Regions from separate parts of the Paenibacillus sp. FSL L8-0435 genome, predicted to be linked through region 3. Evidence: a T-box and tRNA genes for the amino acid it is inferred to sense, from the RefSeq annotation. Region 3 holds a T-box; the other regions hold tRNA genes.
The links. The T-box of region 3 lies ahead of ileS (isoleucine--tRNA ligase). A T-box ahead of a tRNA ligase gene usually reads a tRNA of that ligase, here a tRNA-Ile.

Region 1: it encodes a tRNA-Ile, which carries the amino acid that the T-box ahead of ileS (isoleucine--tRNA ligase) is inferred to sense. The anticodon was not compared.
Region 2: it encodes a tRNA-Ile, which carries the amino acid that the T-box ahead of ileS (isoleucine--tRNA ligase) is inferred to sense. The anticodon was not compared.

What each region holds. Positions count from the first base shown of each region.
Region 1 is NZ_CP150185.1:6,166,992-6,173,555, forward strand. Features, by position in the region: rRNA gene rrf (5S ribosomal RNA) at 78-194, opposite strand; rRNA gene NST33_RS27345 (23S ribosomal RNA) at 338-3,264, opposite strand; tRNA gene NST33_RS27350 (tRNA-Ala) at 3,471-3,546, opposite strand; tRNA gene NST33_RS27355 (tRNA-Ile) at 3,569-3,645, opposite strand; rRNA gene rrf (5S ribosomal RNA) at 3,682-3,798, opposite strand; rRNA gene NST33_RS27365 (16S ribosomal RNA) at 3,955-5,510, opposite strand; gene NST33_RS27370 (hypothetical protein) at 5,992-6,222, opposite strand; gene NST33_RS27375 (stage II sporulation protein M) at 6,376-6,564, opposite strand, start outside.
Region 2 is NZ_CP150185.1:138,134-144,697, forward strand. Features, by position in the region: gene dnaX (DNA polymerase III subunit gamma/tau) at 1-1,524, shown strand, start outside; gene NST33_RS00665 (YbaB/EbfC family nucleoid-associated protein) at 1,566-1,877, shown strand; gene recR (recombination mediator RecR) at 1,913-2,512, shown strand; gene NST33_RS00675 (DUF2508 family protein) at 2,693-2,968, shown strand; gene NST33_RS00680 (pro-sigmaK processing inhibitor BofA family protein) at 3,001-3,270, shown strand; rRNA gene NST33_RS00685 (16S ribosomal RNA) at 3,619-5,171, shown strand; rRNA gene rrf (5S ribosomal RNA) at 5,277-5,393, shown strand; tRNA gene NST33_RS00695 (tRNA-Ile) at 5,430-5,506, shown strand; tRNA gene NST33_RS00700 (tRNA-Ala) at 5,529-5,604, shown strand; rRNA gene NST33_RS00705 (23S ribosomal RNA) at 5,811-6,564, shown strand, end outside.
Region 3 is NZ_CP150185.1:4,866,643-4,873,206, forward strand. Features, by position in the region: gene ileS (isoleucine--tRNA ligase) at 1-1,614, opposite strand, end outside; T-box leader at 2,040-2,332, opposite strand; gene NST33_RS21685 (DivIVA domain-containing protein) at 2,390-2,899, opposite strand; gene NST33_RS21690 (YlmH/Sll1252 family protein) at 3,139-3,921, opposite strand; gene NST33_RS21695 (YggT family protein) at 3,937-4,206, opposite strand; gene NST33_RS21700 (cell division protein SepF) at 4,214-4,681, opposite strand; gene NST33_RS21705 (YggS family pyridoxal phosphate-dependent enzyme) at 4,672-5,373, opposite strand; gene pgeF (peptidoglycan editing factor PgeF) at 5,380-6,279, opposite strand; gene NST33_RS21715 (YlmC/YmxH family sporulation protein) at 6,331-6,564, opposite strand, start outside.

The sequences.
Region 1 (6,564 bases), 1.3 Mb from region 3:
GCATTTGCAAGGCAAATGCAATTCATCGTACAACGTCCACATGCAGAGCCTGTTTTCTATGTATGATGAAAGAGTTCGCTTGGCGGCATCCTACTCTCCCAGGACCCTGCGGTCCAAGTACCATCGGCGCTAGAGGGCTTAACGGTCGTGTTCGGGATGGGTACGTGTGGAACCCCTCCGCCATCGCCACCAAACGCGATTTGTCGAAGCATAGCTTCTTAAAATCAGATATGGAAATGAAAATCATACACACATTCTGTGATGTACCAATTTTCATTTCAGAGATTGTTCTCTGAAAACTAGATTCGAAACGAAACACGCGAATGACAACTTGCTATTGGATAAGCCCTCGACCGATTAGTACTGGTCAGCTCCATGCATTGCTGCACTTCCACCCCCAGCCTATCTACCTCGTCGTCTTCAAGGGGTCTTACATACTGGGAAATCTCATCTTGAGGGGGCTTCACGCTTAGATGCTTTCAGCGTTTATCCCGTCCGTACATAGCTACCCAGCGGTGCTCCTGGCGGAACAACTGGTACACCAGCGGTACGTCCATCCCGGTCCTCTCGTACTAAGGACAGCTCCTCTCAAATTTCCTACGCCCACGACAGATAGGGACCGAACTGTCTCACGACGTTCTGAACCCAGCTCGCGTACCGCTTTAATGGGCGAACAGCCCAACCCTTGGGACCTACTTCAGCCCCAGGATGCGATGAGCCGACATCGAGGTGCCAAACCTCCCCGTCGATGTGGACTCTTGGGGGAGATAAGCCTGTTATCCCCAGGGTAGCTTTTATCCGTTGAGCGATGGCCCTTCCATGCGGTACCACCGGATCACTAAGCCCGACTTTCGTCCCTGCTCGACTTGTAGGTCTCGCAGTCAAGCTCCCTTATGCCTTTGCACTCTTCGAATGATTTCCAACCATTCTGAGGGAACCTTTGGGCGCCTCCGTTACTCTTTAGGAGGCGACCGCCCCAGTCAAACTGCCCACCTGACACTGTCCCCGCACCGGATTACGGTACCAGGTTAGAACCTAGATACGATCAGGGTGGTATCCCAACGTTGCCTCCACACAAGCTGGCGCTCATGCTTCAAAGGCTCCCACCTATCCTGTACAGATCGTACCCAAATTCAATATCAAGCTGCAGTAAAGCTCCATGGGGTCTTTCCGTCTTGTCGCGGGTAACCTGCATCTTCACAGGTATTAAAATTTCACCGGATCTCTCGTTGAGACAGCGCCCAAGTCGTTACGCCATTCGTGCGGGTCAGAATTTACCTGACAAGGAATTTCGCTACCTTAGGACCGTTATAGTTACGGCCGCCGTTTACTGGGGCTTCGGTTCACAGCTTCGGGATTACTCCCTAACCACTCCCCTTAACCTTCCAGCACCGGGCAGGCGTCAGCCCGTATACTTCGCCTTACGGCTTCGCACAGACCTGTGTTTTTGCTAAACAGTCGCTTGGGCCTTTTCACTGCGGCCCCCTCGTGCTATTCACACTACCGGGGCACCCCTTCTCCCGAAGTTACGGGGTCATTTTGCCGAGTTCCTTAACGAGAGTTCTTCCGCGCGCCTTAGAATACTCTTCTCGCCTACCTGTGTCGGTTTGCGGTACGGGCACCATCACCTGGCTAGAGGCTTTTCTTGGCAGTGTGAGATCATGACCTTCGCTACTGTAATTTTCGCTCCCCATCACAGCTCAGCCTTACAATGTGCGGATTTGCCTACACATCAGCCTCACTGCTTAGACGGACATCCATCAGTCCGCGTCACTACCCTACTGCGTCCCCCCATTGCTCATAACGGCTTACGGTGGTACAGGAATTTCGACCTGTTGTCCTTCGACTACGCCTTTCGGCCTCGCCTTAGGTCCCGACTTACCCTGAGCGGACGAGCCTTCCTCAGGAACCCTTAGGCTTTCGGCGGATCAGATTCTCACTGATCTTTTCGTTACTCATACCGGCATTCTCACTTGTATAATGTCCAGCGCTCCTTACGGTACACCTTCAACCCTTATACAACGCTCCCCTACCCCTGATGCAAAGCATCAAGCCATAGCTTCGGTGGTGTGTTTAGCCCCGTTACATTTTCGGCGCAGAGTCACTCGACCAGTGAGCTATTACGCACTCTTTCAATGGTGGCTGCTTCTAAGCCAACATCCTGGTTGTCTGTGCAACTCCACATCCTTTCCCACTTAACACACACTTGGGGACCTTAGCTGATGGTCTGGGCTGTTTCCCTTTTGACAATGGATCTTAGCACTCACTGTCTGACTCCCGGAAGTAAGTCTATGGCATTCGGAGTTTGACTGAGCTTGGTAACCCTTGCGGGCCCCGCACCCAATCAGTGCTCTACCTCCACGACTCTGTTTTCCGAGGCTAGCCCTAAAGCTATTTCGGGGAGAACCAGCTATCTCCGAGTTCGATTGGAATTTCTCCGCTACCCCCACCTCATCCCCGCATTTTTCAACATGCGTGGGTTCGGGCCTCCAGTGCGTGTTACCGCACCTTCACCCTGGACAGGGGTAGATCACCCGGTTTCGGGTCTACGTCCACGTACTCAATCGCCCTATTCAGACTCGCTTTCGCTGCGGCTCCGGCTCTTCACCTTAACCTTGCACGGGAACGTAACTCGCCGGTTCATTCTACAAAAGGCACGCCATCACCCCTAAAACGGGCTCTGACTTTTTGTAAGCACACGGTTTCAGGTTCTATTTCACTCCCCTTCCGGGGTGCTTTTCACCTTTCCCTCACGGTACTGCTTCACTATCGGTCGCTAGGAAGTATTTAGCCTTGGCAGATGGTCCTGCCGGATTCATACGGGGTTTCACGTGCCCCGCACTACTCGGGATCCGTCTCGGAGGGAACCAACTTTCAACTACAGGGCTTTTACCTTCTTTGGCAGGCCTTTCCAGACCTCTTCGCTTAACCGGTTCCTTTGTAACTCCATGTGAGACGTCCCACAACCCCAAAGAGCAAGCTCTCTGGTTTGGGCTTCTCCGCGTTCGCTCGCCGCTACTGACGGAATCACTATTGTTTTCTCTTCCTCAGGGTACTTAGATGTTTCAGTTCCCCTGGTATGCCTCTACACAACCTATGTATTCAGTTGTGAGTAACTGGAAATTACCCCAGCTGGGTTTCCCCATTCGGACACCCCCGGATCAAAGCTTGCTTACAGCTCCCCGAGGCAGTTTCGTTGTTCGCCACGTCCTTCATCGGCTCCTAGCGCCTAGGCATCCTCCGTGTGCTCTTAGTAGCTTAACCATTTTGTTCCGGTTTCGGTCGTTCGCTTCCCTTGTTTTGCTTGCGCAAAGCCAAAAGTCGCTCTCACCCGATACCATCACAAAAGCAATTCAACTACCTTTATACACTTGACTTGTTTGCACAAGTTCAGCTTAAAGGAATGTTCTAATTCGCGTTTGTTTCGTTTCGATATCTAGTTTTCAAAGAACAAACTTGTAAAACATTTTTGGTGGAGCCAAGCGGGATCGAACCGCTGACCTCCTGCTTGCAAGGCAGGCGCTCTCCCAGCTGAGCTATGGCCCCATATAAAGTTTAAAGGTATAGATGGTGGGCCCTGGTGGACTCGAACCACCGGCCTCACCCTTATCAGAGGTGCGCTCTAACCAACTGAGCTAAGGGCCCACATTACATATACTATTTGAACCCAAAATGGGTTACGCTTGGCGGCGTTCTACTCTCCCAGGACCCTGCGGTCCAAGTACCATTGACGCTGAAGGGCTTAACGGTCGTGTTCGGGATGGGAACGTGTGGAACCCCTTCGCTATCGCCACCAAACGTTTGAGAGTTTAAGCTCTCAAAACTGAGCAACGAGTGAGTTGCTTTGCTCTTCATTTCATCCACACCGAAGTGATAGACCAAAATGAATCGCTGTTGTAGGTTCTAAGAACCTACTTATTTGAATGTTTCCACTCGGGAAACGATTCTCCATAGAAAGGAGGTGATCCAGCCGCACCTTCCGATACGGCTACCTTGTTACGACTTCACCCCAATCATCTATCCCACCTTCGGCGGCTGGCTCCTTGCGGTTACCCCACCGACTTCGGGTGTTATAAACTCTCGTGGTGTGACGGGCGGTGTGTACAAGACCCGGGAACGTATTCACCGCGGCATGCTGATCCGCGATTACTAGCAATTCCGACTTCATGCAGGCGAGTTGCAGCCTGCAATCCGAACTGAGACCGGCTTTGTTGGGATTGGCTCCATCTCGCGATTTCGCAGCCCGTTGTACCGGCCATTGTAGTACGTGTGTAGCCCAGGTCATAAGGGGCATGACGATGATTTGACGTCATCCCCACCTTCCTCCGGTTTGTCACCGGCAGTCTATCTAGAGTGCCCACCCGAAGTGCTGGCAACTAAATATAAGGGTTGCGCTCGTTGCGGGACTTAACCCAACATCTCACGACACGAGCTGACGACAACCATGCACCACCTGTCTCCTCTGTCCCGAAGGAAAGGTACATCTCTGTACCGGTCAGAGGGATGTCAAGACCTGGTAAGGTTCTTCGCGTTGCTTCGAATTAAACCACATACTCCACTGCTTGTGCGGGTCCCCGTCAATTCCTTTGAGTTTCAGTCTTGCGACCGTACTCCCCAGGCGGAGTGCTTAATGTGTTAACTTCGGCACCAAGGGTATCGAAACCCCTAACACCTAGCACTCATCGTTTACGGCGTGGACTACCAGGGTATCTAATCCTGTTTGCTCCCCACGCTTTCGCGCCTCAGCGTCAGTTACAGCCCAGAGAGTCGCCTTCGCCACTGGTGTTCCTCCACATATCTACGCATTTCACCGCTACACGTGGAATTCCACTCTCCTCTTCTGCACTCAAGTCACCCAGTTTCCAGTGCGATCCGGGGTTGAGCCCCGGGATTAAACACCAGACTTAAATGACCGCCTGCGCGCGCTTTACGCCCAATAATTCCGGACAACGCTTGCCCCCTACGTATTACCGCGGCTGCTGGCACGTAGTTAGCCGGGGCTTTCTTCTCAGGTACCGTCACCTTGAGAGCAGTTACTCTCCCAAGCGTTCTTCCCTGGCAACAGAGCTTTACGATCCGAAAACCTTCATCACTCACGCGGCATTGCTCCGTCAGGCTTTCGCCCATTGCGGAAGATTCCCTACTGCTGCCTCCCGTAGGAGTCTGGGCCGTGTCTCAGTCCCAGTGTGGCCGATCACCCTCTCAGGTCGGCTACGCATCGTCGCCTTGGTGAGCCGTTACCCCACCAACTAGCTAATGCGCCGCAGGCCCATCCCCAAGTGACAGATTGCTCCGTCTTTCCAGTTTCCTTCAGGCGAAGAAAACAACTATTCGGTATTAGCTACCGTTTCCGGTAGTTGTCCCAAACTTGAGGGCAGGTTGCCTACGTGTTACTCACCCGTCCGCCGCTAAGTATCAAGGAAGCAAGCTCCCTATCAACTCCGCTCGACTTGCATGTATTAGGCATGCCGCCAGCGTTCGTCCTGAGCCAGGATCAAACTCTCCAATAAAGTATTGAAAAGAGCGATAAGCTCATTTTGAATCTGACGAGATTAAAAATCTCAATTGTGCTCCAGTCGATTCAAGCCAAGGCTTGTCTTCAACTTTCGCGTCATTCTGCAAGCAGAATGTTTACTCACTCGTTGTTCAGTTTTCAAAGATCAAACATTCAATTTAGTTCTGTTTTTCATGTTGTCGTCGTTTCAGCGGCGACTTTTATAATATATCATGTTGAAGTTCTCTTTGCAAGCATTATTTTTTCAATTCTTTTCAATCGCTTTATTTTCATGCTTTTTTCGGTGAACCGCTCCTAAAAAAGGAACGAAAATTAATTTACCATATGAAATTAGAAAGGTCAACCCTTTTTCGACAAAAAGTATGCCCCCCCCCCCAACAATTTCGCATTTTCATGGTTCAGAGGTACAGCACCCGCTATTGAGAGCCGCACCTCACTTCCACTACTGTAAATCTAATATATGACCAGCTTCAGCATTACGGCTTCGACTTTTTCAGTTTTCCACCTCTTGCATACTTGGACAACTCTTTTGGTGGGGCAAAGCGTGCATACATGCGGAACACAGTCTTATATCGGCTCGCGATAGCATATTTGATCTCTTGGTCAAGACGATTATCACTCAGATCGAACAGCATTTCATCTAATTCTTTACGTAGCACATAGTCTAATTCCTTGCATTCCTTATCGTTAAACAACATACCCAGCATTAGAGTTCTCCTTTTTGTGCATAGCCTCTTTATCACACTTACAGAAGTTTCATGCAACACCCGTGCATTCGCTTTTTGTGGGTGCTGCTGGAACCCGTTTTATTGTTATGGTCAACTTTCTGAAAATTTATGAATGCCAACCATCACAAAATTTTATCCTCTCACCAGAGTATAAGTAAGTGTGCTTTCGATGATTGCTGCAACAAGAAGCAAGATGACAACCCAGAAGGATGCCGTTAACGTCCTATTCATGAATGCTCTCCACCGGTTTCCCATCATATTTCGCTTGTCACTTCCAAGTTGTGCAAGGCTTTGGATAACCAGACCACCAAACTTCAGTCC
Region 2 (6,564 bases), 2.4 Mb from region 3:
GAGTGTGAAGCTTGCCGCAGAATTACGACTGGCGCTGTGATGGATGTGCAGGAGATTGACGCTGCATCCAATCGGGGCGTTGAGGAAATCCGTGATCTTCGGGAAAAGGTTAAATATGCGCCAACCGAAGTCCGGCAGAAAGTCTATATTATTGATGAAGTGCACATGCTGACAACGGAGGCATTCAATGCTTTGCTCAAAACATTGGAAGAGCCACCGCCACATGTGATGTTTATTTTGGCAACAACGGAACCACACCGCCTTCCGGCTACCATTATATCGCGCTGTCAGCGATTTGATTTTCGCCGGGTATCCCTGGAAGAGCAGACAGCAAGACTTACACTGATTTGTGAACAGGAAGGCATGGAAGCTGACCAGGATGCGCTCCAATACATTGCCCGTTTATCGGACGGTGGAATGAGGGATGCACTTAGTGTGCTGGATCAGATCTCTTCATTTACGGATGGACGAGTAACGTACCAGCAGGTTATGGACATGACGGGTGGCATTGCTTCAGAGCAATTTGCCAAACTGGCTACTTCGCTGCTCAAAGGTGATGTTGGTCATATTTTACAGATGATTGAAGGTTTCATGCATGAAGGAAAGAGTGCAGACAAGTGTATGGAGAATTTGCTGTATTATTTCCGTGATTTGCTTATGATTAAGATGGTACCTGATGCAGATAAACTGACGGACCGGGTACTTAATCCGGAATCTTTCCGTGATATGGCGGAGTCATTCACCAGGGAACAACTGTTCCACATGATTGACACCCTTAATCGGTACCAGAGTGAAATGAAATATGCAGTACAACCACAGACATTATTTGAAGTTGCATTGCTTAAACTGTGTAGTATTCCAGCTCAAGGTGAGGCTTCTATTCAGGTGGGAGCTTCAGCTCATGCAGCACCTGCCGATGGAGGAGAGATCAACCGCTTGAAGCAGCAGCTTGCTGAGTTGGAGAAGAAGTTGGATCGTGCACTGAAAAGTGGTTTGTCTGGTGGAGAAGGTGCATCGAGTGCTCCATCTCGCCCGGCAACAAGAGCGCCGGTATCGAGAGGCAATTCGCCTGCGAAGCTTCCTGCACAGTTGGATCAGTATGTTGCACGCAAGGGAGCCCCTGAGTTCGCAGAGATCAGCAAAAAATGGAGTCAGATCCTGCAACGAGTGAAGGAAGAGAGGGTTACCGTCCACGCCTGGTTTGTGGATGGTGAGCCGGTATCATTGCTTGAAGACAATGTGTTGGTTGCTTTCAAAAACAACATTCACCGTGAAACAACGGAGAAGCAGGCTAACCGTGAAGTCATTGAGCGGGTGTTGTCGGAACAGCTTGGGCGTCCTGCACGATTGGTGACGATGATGCTCAAAGATTGGACCGGAGCAATGGAGGGAGCTTCTGAAGCGCCAAAGGAGGACTTTAAGCTTGAACCTGAGCATGAAGACGGCGGTTCAGGCAACAAACAGCCTTGGATTGATGAAGCTATCCAGCTCTTTGGTGAGGACCTTGTAGTGATCAAAGAATAATGCGCATAGCGCGATAACCATAACAAAGGAGATGAACAATTATGAACAACATGAACCAAATGATGAAACAAGTGAAGAAAATGCAGGAGCAAATGCTGAAAGCACAAGAGGAACTGGCGGACAAAACAGTCCAAGGTACTTCTGGTGGCGGTGTAGTGACGGCTGAAGTTAACGGACACAAGAAATTGCTTGCTATCACGATTAAACCTGAAGCGGTAGATCCGGAAGATGTTGAAATGTTGCAGGATCTCGTTATGACAGCTGTTAATGATGCAATGGCCAAAGCCGATGAGATTGCCAACAAGGATATGGGCAAGTTCACAGGCGGCATGAATATTCCGGGATTATTTTAATTAAAAATTGATCCTGTCAAAGGAGACACAATCGATTGTATTATCCCGAACCAATAGCCAAGCTGATTGATGCCTTCACCCGGTTGCCGGGTGTAGGTCCCAAGACGGCAGCGCGTTTAGCTTTTCATGTGCTTAACATGAAGGAAGATGACGTTATCGATTTTGCCAAAGCGCTCGTAAGTGTGAAGCGTAATCTTCATTACTGTTCTGTATGTTGTAATATCACTGATACGGACCCATGTCGCATCTGTCAGGATAAGTCTAGGGATGTCTCTGTAATCTGTGTAGTTCAGGATTCGAAAGATCTGGTGGCCATGGAGCGCACCAAGGAATTCGATGGGTACTATCATGTGTTACAGGGCGCGATTTCACCTATGGAGGGAATTGGCCCAGACGATATTCGTTTGAAGGAACTCCTGATTCGATTAAGTGATGAACGTATAAAAGAGATCATCTTGGCGACAAACCCCAATATTGAGGGGGAGGCTACAGCGATGTATATCTCCCGCTTGGTACGTCCGTTTGAGATCAGTGTGACCCGGATTGCGCATGGATTGCCTGTAGGTGGCGATCTTGAGTATGCGGATGAAGTGACCCTTTCCAAAGCGTTGGAAGGGCGCAGGGAGATGCGTTAGTGTGTTCAATTTACGCAGCGGACTTCCTTGGTAACTTCGGATGCTAAATAAGTTTCGATGTGCAAAGAGAGCCTTAGGGCTCTCTTTTTTTTATGAAGAAAATGAATGTCCGAGTTCTAAGTTTGTCCTTTCCCTGATAAGTATGAGAATATGCTGTGCTGATCAGGAGGGGGAGAGTTTATGTTTTTGTGGCGAAATACACGGAACTCGGTAGAGAAACACAACAGAATGTTGAAGGAACTTGAGGCGGATCAGATCTATGCAGATATTCAGATGGCTAAGCAGGAATGGGAACGGGCTATGAGACAGTTTGAAGATGCACAGGGGCAGGATGAGATTGATTATGCCATTTATGTATTGGAGGCAGCTGAGCGGAAGTACCAGATCCACTTGAGAAGAGCAAAGCGAGCCAGAGCTAATGATGATGTTACATCACAACGGGGGATTAGTATGTAGACGCGTTTACATTAAACATGGAGGTGTAACATATGAAGAGTATCATACTGGGAAGTGTATTGGTTATATCATTACTGGGGCTTATCGTTATTTTATTCAGAAAGCGGATAGGGTTATCGTTTTTCACGTCATTTGGAATTCATCTGGTGTTGGCTGCAGTAGGGATATATATCGTGAATTATTCTGGCTGGATTACAGGAACCTACATCCCGCTGAACCCTGCAACGATAGGGACTGTAACTGTTTTGGGATTGCCAGGTGTGGGGCTATTATTAGGGTTGAAAATTTCTTTGTTCGGATAGTTGACTCGCAGGATATTTATATGGTACATTATATCTCGTTGCTTTGCTTGCTTGGTTAGATGCTTTAGATGAAATGAAGGAGCTCATTACGAACTTCGAAAAAGAATTTCAAAAAAACACTTGACCAAAACAAACGAAGTATGATATATTATAAAAGTCGCCGCTGAGAGAAAATGGTGACGAAAAAACGAGTTTGATCTTTGAAAACTGAACAACGAGTGAGTAAACATTCTGCTTGCAGAATGAACGCAAAAGTTGGAGACAAGCCTTGGCTTGGATCGACTGGAGCACAAATGAGATTTTTAATCTCGTCAGATTCAAAATGAGCTTATCGCTCTTTTCAATACTTTATTGGAGAGTTTGATCCTGGCTCAGGACGAACGCTGGCGGCATGCCTAATACATGCAAGTCGAGCGGAGTTGATAGGAAGCTTGCTTCCTTGATACTTAGCGGCGGACGGGTGAGTAACACGTAGGCAACCTGCCCTCAAGTTTGGGACAACTACCGGAAACGGTAGCTAATACCGAATAGTTGTTTTCTTCGCCTGAAGGAAACTGGAAAGACGGAGCAATCTGTCACTTGGGGATGGGCCTGCGGCGCATTAGCTAGTTGGTGGGGTAACGGCTCACCAAGGCGACGATGCGTAGCCGACCTGAGAGGGTGATCGGCCACACTGGGACTGAGACACGGCCCAGACTCCTACGGGAGGCAGCAGTAGGGAATCTTCCGCAATGGGCGAAAGCCTGACGGAGCAATGCCGCGTGAGTGATGAAGGTTTTCGGATCGTAAAGCTCTGTTGCCAGGGAAGAACGCTTGGGAGAGTAACTGCTCTCAAGGTGACGGTACCTGAGAAGAAAGCCCCGGCTAACTACGTGCCAGCAGCCGCGGTAATACGTAGGGGGCAAGCGTTGTCCGGAATTATTGGGCGTAAAGCGCGCGCAGGCGGTCATTTAAGTCTGGTGTTTAATCCCGGGGCTCAACCCCGGATCGCACTGGAAACTGGGTGACTTGAGTGCAGAAGAGGAGAGTGGAATTCCACGTGTAGCGGTGAAATGCGTAGATATGTGGAGGAACACCAGTGGCGAAGGCGACTCTCTGGGCTGTAACTGACGCTGAGGCGCGAAAGCGTGGGGAGCAAACAGGATTAGATACCCTGGTAGTCCACGCCGTAAACGATGAGTGCTAGGTGTTAGGGGTTTCGATACCCTTGGTGCCGAAGTTAACACATTAAGCACTCCGCCTGGGGAGTACGGTCGCAAGACTGAAACTCAAAGGAATTGACGGGGACCCGCACAAGCAGTGGAGTATGTGGTTTAATTCGAAGCAACGCGAAGAACCTTACCAGGTCTTGACATCTGAATGACCGGTGCAGAGATGTACCTTTTCTTCGGAACATTCAAGACAGGTGGTGCATGGTTGTCGTCAGCTCGTGTCGTGAGATGTTGGGTTAAGTCCCGCAACGAGCGCAACCCTTATATTTAGTTGCCAGCACTTCGGGTGGGCACTCTAGATAGACTGCCGGTGACAAACCGGAGGAAGGTGGGGATGACGTCAAATCATCATGCCCCTTATGACCTGGGCTACACACGTACTACAATGGCCGGTACAACGGGCTGCGAAATCGCGAGATGGAGCCAATCCCAACAAAGCCGGTCTCAGTTCGGATTGCAGGCTGCAACTCGCCTGCATGAAGTCGGAATTGCTAGTAATCGCGGATCAGCATGCCGCGGTGAATACGTTCCCGGGTCTTGTACACACCGCCCGTCACACCACGAGAGTTTATAACACCCGAAGTCGGTGGGGTAACCGCAAGGAGCCAGCCGCCGAAGGTGGGATAGATGATTGGGGTGAAGTCGTAACAAGGTAGCCGTATCGGAAGGTGCGGCTGGATCACCTCCTTTCTATGGAGAATCGTTTCCCGAGTGGAAACATTCAAATACAAAATCTAGCCAGGTCGGCTAGTTACTCACTCGTTGCTCAGTTTTGAGAGCTTAAACTCTCAAACGTTTGGTGGCGATAGCGAAGGGGTTCCACACGTTCCCATCCCGAACACGACCGTTAAGCCCTTCAGCGTCAATGGTACTTGGACCGCAGGGTCCTGGGAGAGTAGAACGCCGCCAAGCGTAACCCATTTTGGGTTCAAATAGTATATGTAATGTGGGCCCTTAGCTCAGTTGGTTAGAGCGCACCTCTGATAAGGGTGAGGCCGGTGGTTCGAGTCCACCAGGGCCCACCATCTATACCTTTAAACTTTATATGGGGCCATAGCTCAGCTGGGAGAGCGCCTGCCTTGCAAGCAGGAGGTCAGCGGTTCGATCCCGCTTGGCTCCACCAAAAATGTTTTACAAGTTTGTTCTTTGAAAACTAGATATCGAAACGAAACAAACGCGAATTAGAACATTCCTTTAAGCTGAACTTGTGCAAACAAGTCAAGTGTATAAAGGTAGTTAAATTGCTTTTGTGATGGTATCGGGTGAGAGCGACTTTTGGCTTTGCGCAAGCAAAACAAGGGAGGCGAGCGACCGAAACCGGAACAAAATGGTTAAGCTACTAAGAGCACACGGAGGATGCCTAGGCGCTAGGAGCCGATGAAGGACGTGGCGAACAACGAAACTGCCTCGGGGAGCTGTAAGCAAGCTTTGATCCGGGGGTGTCCGAATGGGGAAACCCAGCTGGGGTAATTTCCAGTTACTCACAACTGAATACATAGGTTGTGTAGAGGCATACCAGGGGAACTGAAACATCTAAGTACCCTGAGGAAGAGAAAACAATAGTGATTCCGTCAGTAGCGGCGAGCGAACGCGGAGAAGCCCAAACCAGAGAGCTTGCTCTTTGGGGTTGTGGGACGTCTCACATGGAGTTACAAAGGAACCGGTTAAGCGAAGAGGTCTGGAAAGGCCCGCCAAAGAAGGTAAAAGCCCTGTAGTTGAAAGTCTGTTCCCTCCGAGACGGATCCCGAGTAGTGCGGGGCACGTGAAACCCCGTATGAATCCGGCAGGACCATCTGCCAAGGCTAAATACTTCCTAGCGACCGATAGTGAAGCAGTACCGTGAGGGAAAGGTGAAAAGCACCCCGGAAGGGGAGTGAAATAGAACCTGAAACCGTGTGCTTACAAAAAGTCAGAGCCCGTTTTAGGGGTGATGGCGTGCCTTTTGTAGAATGAACCGGCGAGTTACGTTCCCGTGCAAGGTTAAGGTGAAGAGCCGGAGCCGCAGCGAAAGCGAGTCTGAATAGGGCGATGTAGTACGTGGACGTAGACCCGAAACCGGGTGATCTACCCCTGTCCAGGGTGA
Region 3 (6,564 bases):
TTCTTTATTTTCAAATGGATAGTGCTGCTGGGCAAACGGCATGGAGCCGCTGTCGAACCAGACATCGATCACTTCCGGTGTACGTTTCATTTCATATTTGCCACAAGAGCTCATGACTTTAACGTCATCCACATATGGTTTATGCAATTCAAGATTCTCAGGCACATCACCTACTGCACGAGCACGCAATTCTGCAATGCTGTGTGGAGCAAATTGTTCGCCAGTCTCCTCACATACCCAGATATTCAGCGGAGTTCCCCAATAGCGATCACGGCTGATGTTCCAATCCACCAGATCCTCGAGGAATTTCCCGAAGCGACCTTCACGAACGTGACCCGGGTACCAATCCACTTCACTGTTGTTGGCAATCAATTCGTCCTTGATGGCTGTTGTTTGGATAAACCAGCTGTCCATTGCATAGTACAGAAGCGGTGTATCACAACGCCAGCAGAACGGATAGCTATGCTCATATTTTTCTTTGCTGAACAAACGTCCATGCTCAGACAGATATCGCACGATATCAATATCACAATCCTTCACGAAACGTCCGGCAAAGTCAGTCACTTCAGCGACAAATTTACCTTCCAGGTCCACCATGTTCACAAAGCTGATGCCATTCTCACGGCATACACGGTAGTCATCTTCACCATGGGCAGGAGCCATGTGTACGATACCCGTACCACTTGCATCCGTTACAAAGCCTGCACCCAGAATGATGTTGGCTTTCTCAGCCTGAATGTAGTTGAACGGAGGATCATACGTTTTGCCAACCAGGTCGGCACCTTTCAGTGCACCGATGATCTCATACTCACCCTTGGTATCTTTCATCACTTTTTCAACCAGATTGGTTGCCATGATGTACACTTCATCACCTTGACGAACACGGGAGTAGTCCATATCCGGATTCACGGCAAGTGCAACGTGTGAAGGCAGTGTCCAAGGTGTTGTCGTCCAAGCCAGTACAAATTCTCCGCTGTCATTCAGTTTGAATTTCGCTGTAGCACTCAGATCTTTAACGTCTTTGTACCCTTGTGCAACTTCATGGGAACTCAGTGTTGTCTGGCAAGATGGACAATACGGGCTCACACGGTGACCACGATACAACAGACCTTTCTCATGAATTGTCGCCAGGATGTTCCATACACTCTCGATGTAGTTGTTATCAAGGGTGATATACGGGTTATCCATATCCGTCCAGTATCCGATACCTTCTGTCAGATCACGCCATTGTTGCTCGTACTCGAATACGCTCGCTTTACATTCGTTAATGAATTTTTCCACGCCGTAATCTTCGATTTCCCACTTGTGGGAGATACCAAGCTTCTTCTGTACACCCAGTTCTACAGGCAGACCATGTGTATCCCAACCTGCTTTACGAACAACACGGTAACCCTTCATCGTGTTATACCGTCCAACAAAATCCTTGATTACCCGTCCCAGTACGTGACCGATATGCGGTTTACCGTTCGCTGTAGGTGGCCCTTCATAAAATACGAAGTTTGGCTTGCCCTCCCGGTTTTCGATGGTTCTTTTGAATGTATTCTCCGTTTTCCATTTATCTAACACGCGTAATTCTCTGGCACGTGCCTTCTCTTTGACGTCAACTCGTTGCATGATGATTATCTTCCCTTTCTTTGGTTGGATTGTGGACCGTCCACAAAAAGCGTTTCAATCCCCCTAAATCCCCCTTGCCAAGGGGGACCCCATAGGCGCTCCGCCCTCTGGACACCCGGGATGGGTTGTCGGTGGGGGATCGGTGGCGCTTATGGGTGAGGGGGGGATGTGCGTAGTGGCGGCCATTTTGCGGCTATTCCCTGCGTGAACGCCGCATGGCCTTACCGCGAGGCGGGTGTTGCCGGGCGCTTCGCTGCCCCGGCGGGTGGCTCTCTCCTTGAGGTCCCTTCGGGCCTCATGGACGCTCGCCTTAGCGAACCCGTGTGCCGGGCGCTTCGCTCTCCCGGCGGGTGACTCTCTCCCTGAGGTCCCTGCGGGCCTCATGGGCGTTCGCCTTTTTTGGACACAAAAAAGCCCCGTCCCTGGAAAGGGACGAGGCTATACTCGCGTTACCACCCTAATTCTGTTCATCACAAACCACATCCAGGCAAGCCTGGGTATGCTCTGTCATCAACAGCGCTTATGCCCCGCTAAGCTACTGCAGGGTGCCGTTATAACGTACGGCTTACGGTTCGGCTTACACACGGCATTCAAGATCACCGCTTCAGCGTCACTTCTCCGGGGAGATATTCGGCTATAACTCATCCATTGGTTTGCACCAACCACCAACTCTCTGAGGGATGAGATCATAACGTACTAAACCCGTCATGGAATCACTATTCATTATGAATATAGTTATAGCCTCTTTGCAGACAAAAGTCAACCAGGCGACAGACTAATAAATTTCTTTCATCTCCCGCTCACGGTCACGCACTTCCTGCTCCCGGCTCTCCAGCACTTCCCAACCATCCTGAGTCAACAGTTCAAGCTGCGCTTCAACAAGCGTGCGGAAACGGGCACGATAAATCGAGGCCTGCTTTTTCAGTTCTTCCACTTCCAAAGCAATTTTACGCGATTTGCCCAGCGATTCGTTCACGATCCGGTCTGCATTTTTCTCTGCTTCCTTCACGATCAACTGCGCTTCTTTCTTCGCATTACCCTTCACATCATCAGCAGCTTCCTGCGCAATGATGATCGTTTTGCTAAGCGTCTCTTCAATTGTAGAAAAATGATCCAGTTTCTCCTGAACGGACAGCAACTGATTGCTCAGCTCTTTGTTCTCGCGAATGACGCCTTCGTAATCTTTGATGACTTGATCCAGGAATTCATTGACTTCATCCTCGTCATACCCGCGCAAACGTCGGGAAAATTCCTTGTTGTGTATGTCCAGCGGCGTTAATGGCATGCTGTCCACCTCCTGTAAAAGTTCCTTCCCGTTTAGAGAAGGTTGCAGCATATGGGTACCACCCAAGGGGCCGTATCGTTGATGCCTAACCTTGGCAACATATACGGAATGCAGGATCCGAATTGCATCCTCCAACGTTCAGGTAAAGCTTTGACTTAATGTATATCGGATACACCGCGTATTTTCTACACCTTTATGATAAACATTTCGACAAGAAAGCGGATTTTCCTGCAACAGACTCAGGCAAATTTGCCGATTTTCACTCGGCAGCGCCCTTTTTTAGTCATCCCATCCTGTTCCATAACCTTGAAACGGCCAAATCCCTGAATGGATACGACATCACCCGCTTTTAGCGATTTGGAGGGATCTTCCTCAACCTTCCAGTTCACACGGCAGCGACCAGCTTTGATTGGCACCAGCACTTTACTGCGACTAAGCCGATACACATCTGCGCAGATTCCATCCAAACGAAGAGAAGCGACCGTAATGTCCATCGTCTCCAGTTTACTCTCTGACCACCGCATCTGATCCAAAGGAAGTAAGTCTGTGAACACATGTAACCGATGCACCTGATTCAGTTGAAGCGATAAAAAAGCGCCGGTTTCCGCCGCCACCACTGTATGGCAACCGTCCTCCAGCACTTGGATATCCCCGATCTTTCCACGTTTCATCCCAAGCCCGAGCAGGGAACCCATATAGTCCCCATGCTCCAGCTCCGAGATTTTCTGATCATCAGACGTGATACTGAGCACCTGCATTCCCATATCCTCATCATCCAGATACATATAATCAGGTGCAACCAGCGCACGCTTGCGTTCAGCAGCCTCGTAACCACCATCCAGACGAATCTGAACGTCGTTACGGCGATTTGCAAGAGTCTGTAATATAAAAACCTGTCTTGGATCAAGGAAGTCAGTTAGCTTCATGTCATGATACTTACCTGCCCGCTCAACCCAATCCGAAGCCTTATCTACAAAATCCCGCTCATCATGGCTAAAATGTTCGTAAATTTCACCGCTCATCTATGTCACCCTACCCTAATATGCAAAATACCGGAGTATAGAGATTAGCCCATTAAGCGCAAGTTGCAGAACGATCAGCGCCACAATCGGGGAAATATCCAGCACACCGAACAAAGGCGGTATAAATCGGCGAAACGGACTTAGATATGGTTCCACTAATTTGCCCAGCCATTCACCGATAAAGCTTTCCCGTGCGTTGGGAAGCCATGACATCAATATGTAGACGATGACCATGTAAAAGTAAATTTGATATGCAAAACCCAAAATATTAACTAACGACTCCAAAAACGGCTCACCTCATTCTGTTATAATCTTGCTCGCTGTCAGCCAGTATTTCCGTAATTGATCCCTGAATTTCAACCGTATCTGGCGTACAGAGAAAAATGTTTCCGCCGATTTTGGAAATACCGCCACCCAATGCATATACCGTGCCACTCAAAAAATCAATAACGCGCAGCGCTTGGTCCTGGCGAATTCGTTGCAAGTTCACCACAACGGTACGATGCGAACGCAGATGGTCGGCAATTTCCTGAGCCTCGTCATAAGAACGCGGTTCATACAGGACAACTTTAACATTTTTCTGGGAATGAATGCTCACCACATTATTCCCCCTTTGGTTTCTACGTTTATCGAGACTGGAGGTTTCAGCTTCCTGATGTTCAGCCTCATTTTCCTCCTGCGCAGCCATTCGTTCACGTTCCACAATCTCTTCCTCTTCCTGAAGTCCGAGGAAATTCATAAATTTATTCATTACGCCCATCGTGAACCCTCCTCTTTTCCTACGAGAATCGATCCTAGCCGTACCCAGGTTGCACCTTCTTCAATGGCCACTTCAAAATCATTGGACATCCCCATCGACAGCTCAGTCAATGGCTCTGCTGTCAGGGCTTGTCCATTCAATTGATCTCTCAGCTCACGCAATCCACGAAATACGGGACGCGTCAGCTCCGGATCTTCCTCATGAGGTGCCATGGTCATCAGGCCGACGACCTTGAGATTGTTGAACGAACGAATATCACGCAAAAAAGAACTTGCCTGTTCAGGCTGTAAGCCATACTTGCTCTCTTCACCCGAAATATTCACCTGCAAAAACGTTTCCACTTGGATGCCAAGTGAAGCTGCTTTTTTATCCAACTCCTTCGCCAATGACAAACGATCCAGTGAATGGATGTAACGAAACTTGCCAATCACGTCTTTCACCTTGTTTGTCTGCAAATGACCGATAAAGTGCCAGGTACCCTGCTGACCAAAAGCTTCCCATTTGGCCTGTGCATCCTGCCACCGGTTTTCTCCAATATGCTCAAGACCATGATCCAGCACCGATCCCGTTGTTTCAAGTGAGACATATTTCGTGACCGCAATCACATTCACATCATCACGATGACGGTTACTGCGCCGACATGCATCCTCGATCTTCTGATTTACCTGTTGTATACGCTCCTCCAATGACACAGAGGGTCACCTCTCTTCCAGCCCAATCCAGCTCGCCATCCGTCCTGTAACACCATTTTCCTTCCGATAGGAGAAAAATAGTTCGGGATGACAACTTGTACACCATGTTGTACATTCGATATGATCCGGCATTATTCCTGCTTTCATCATAATGTGTCGATTACATTCTTTCAAGTTTAACATCGTTTTACCGTTATTCACGGCTCGATATGCTTGTTTAGAAGCAGAATCCTCGTATTTATCATTAACCGTGGAATCATCAAACCAAACCCGTACATGCTGCATGACCGCCTCATCCACTTCATAACAGCAATCCCCAATCGACGGACCGATTGCAGCTCGAATGTCCTGCCTACGGCTTCCATACTCCCGTTCCATCGTCTCCACCATGGATACAGCGATACCCGCGACTGTACCTTTCCAGCCGGCATGAGCAAGACCTACCGCCTGCTGCACAGGGTCATAGAAATAAAGCGGAACACAGTCTGCATAGAAAGAAGTCAACAGCACACCAGGCACATTCGTGACCAATCCATCCGTATCCTGCAACGCAGATTGACGATCAAGTAATCCTCTGCTCCGATCTTCAGCGGTAATTACAGCTACATGTTTGCCATGCACCTGCTCTCCACAGGTCCATGCTTCTGCTGCAAAACCAAGCTTCTCGGTTATAAGCCTGCGGTTGTTAAGTACAACTTCAGGGTCATCCCCCACATGATAAGCACAATTGAGCGTGGCATACGGAACTTTTCCAACTCCACCATGTCTCGTCGTAAACCCGACTGACAGCTGTTCAAATTGCTGTGTCCAAGGCTCAACATATAATAATAACGGATCAGGACCGAAATCTGAATTTGGGTTCTTTGTCCGTTCAAGTAATTCCTTATCCAATACAAAGGGTTCCATTATCTCACCTCACCACTTCCAGTGTACCAAATGAGCCACATTCTGTCTCATTTATATCGTTCGACGCTGATTACGTTCCGACCGTTCAATGCGTTCCACTCTCTCTGTGCGGTTATGTTGCTGTTCATCATACAGGCGCGCTTCGCGATCACGCTCGTCATACGTATTTTCCTTCACCTCATCCATCTTCACCAGTATCACATCTGAACCAATCTTCACAATGTTTCGCCAGGGAATCACCAGATCCGTTCCCCCGCCAAAAAGACCCATAAAACGGCTGTACCC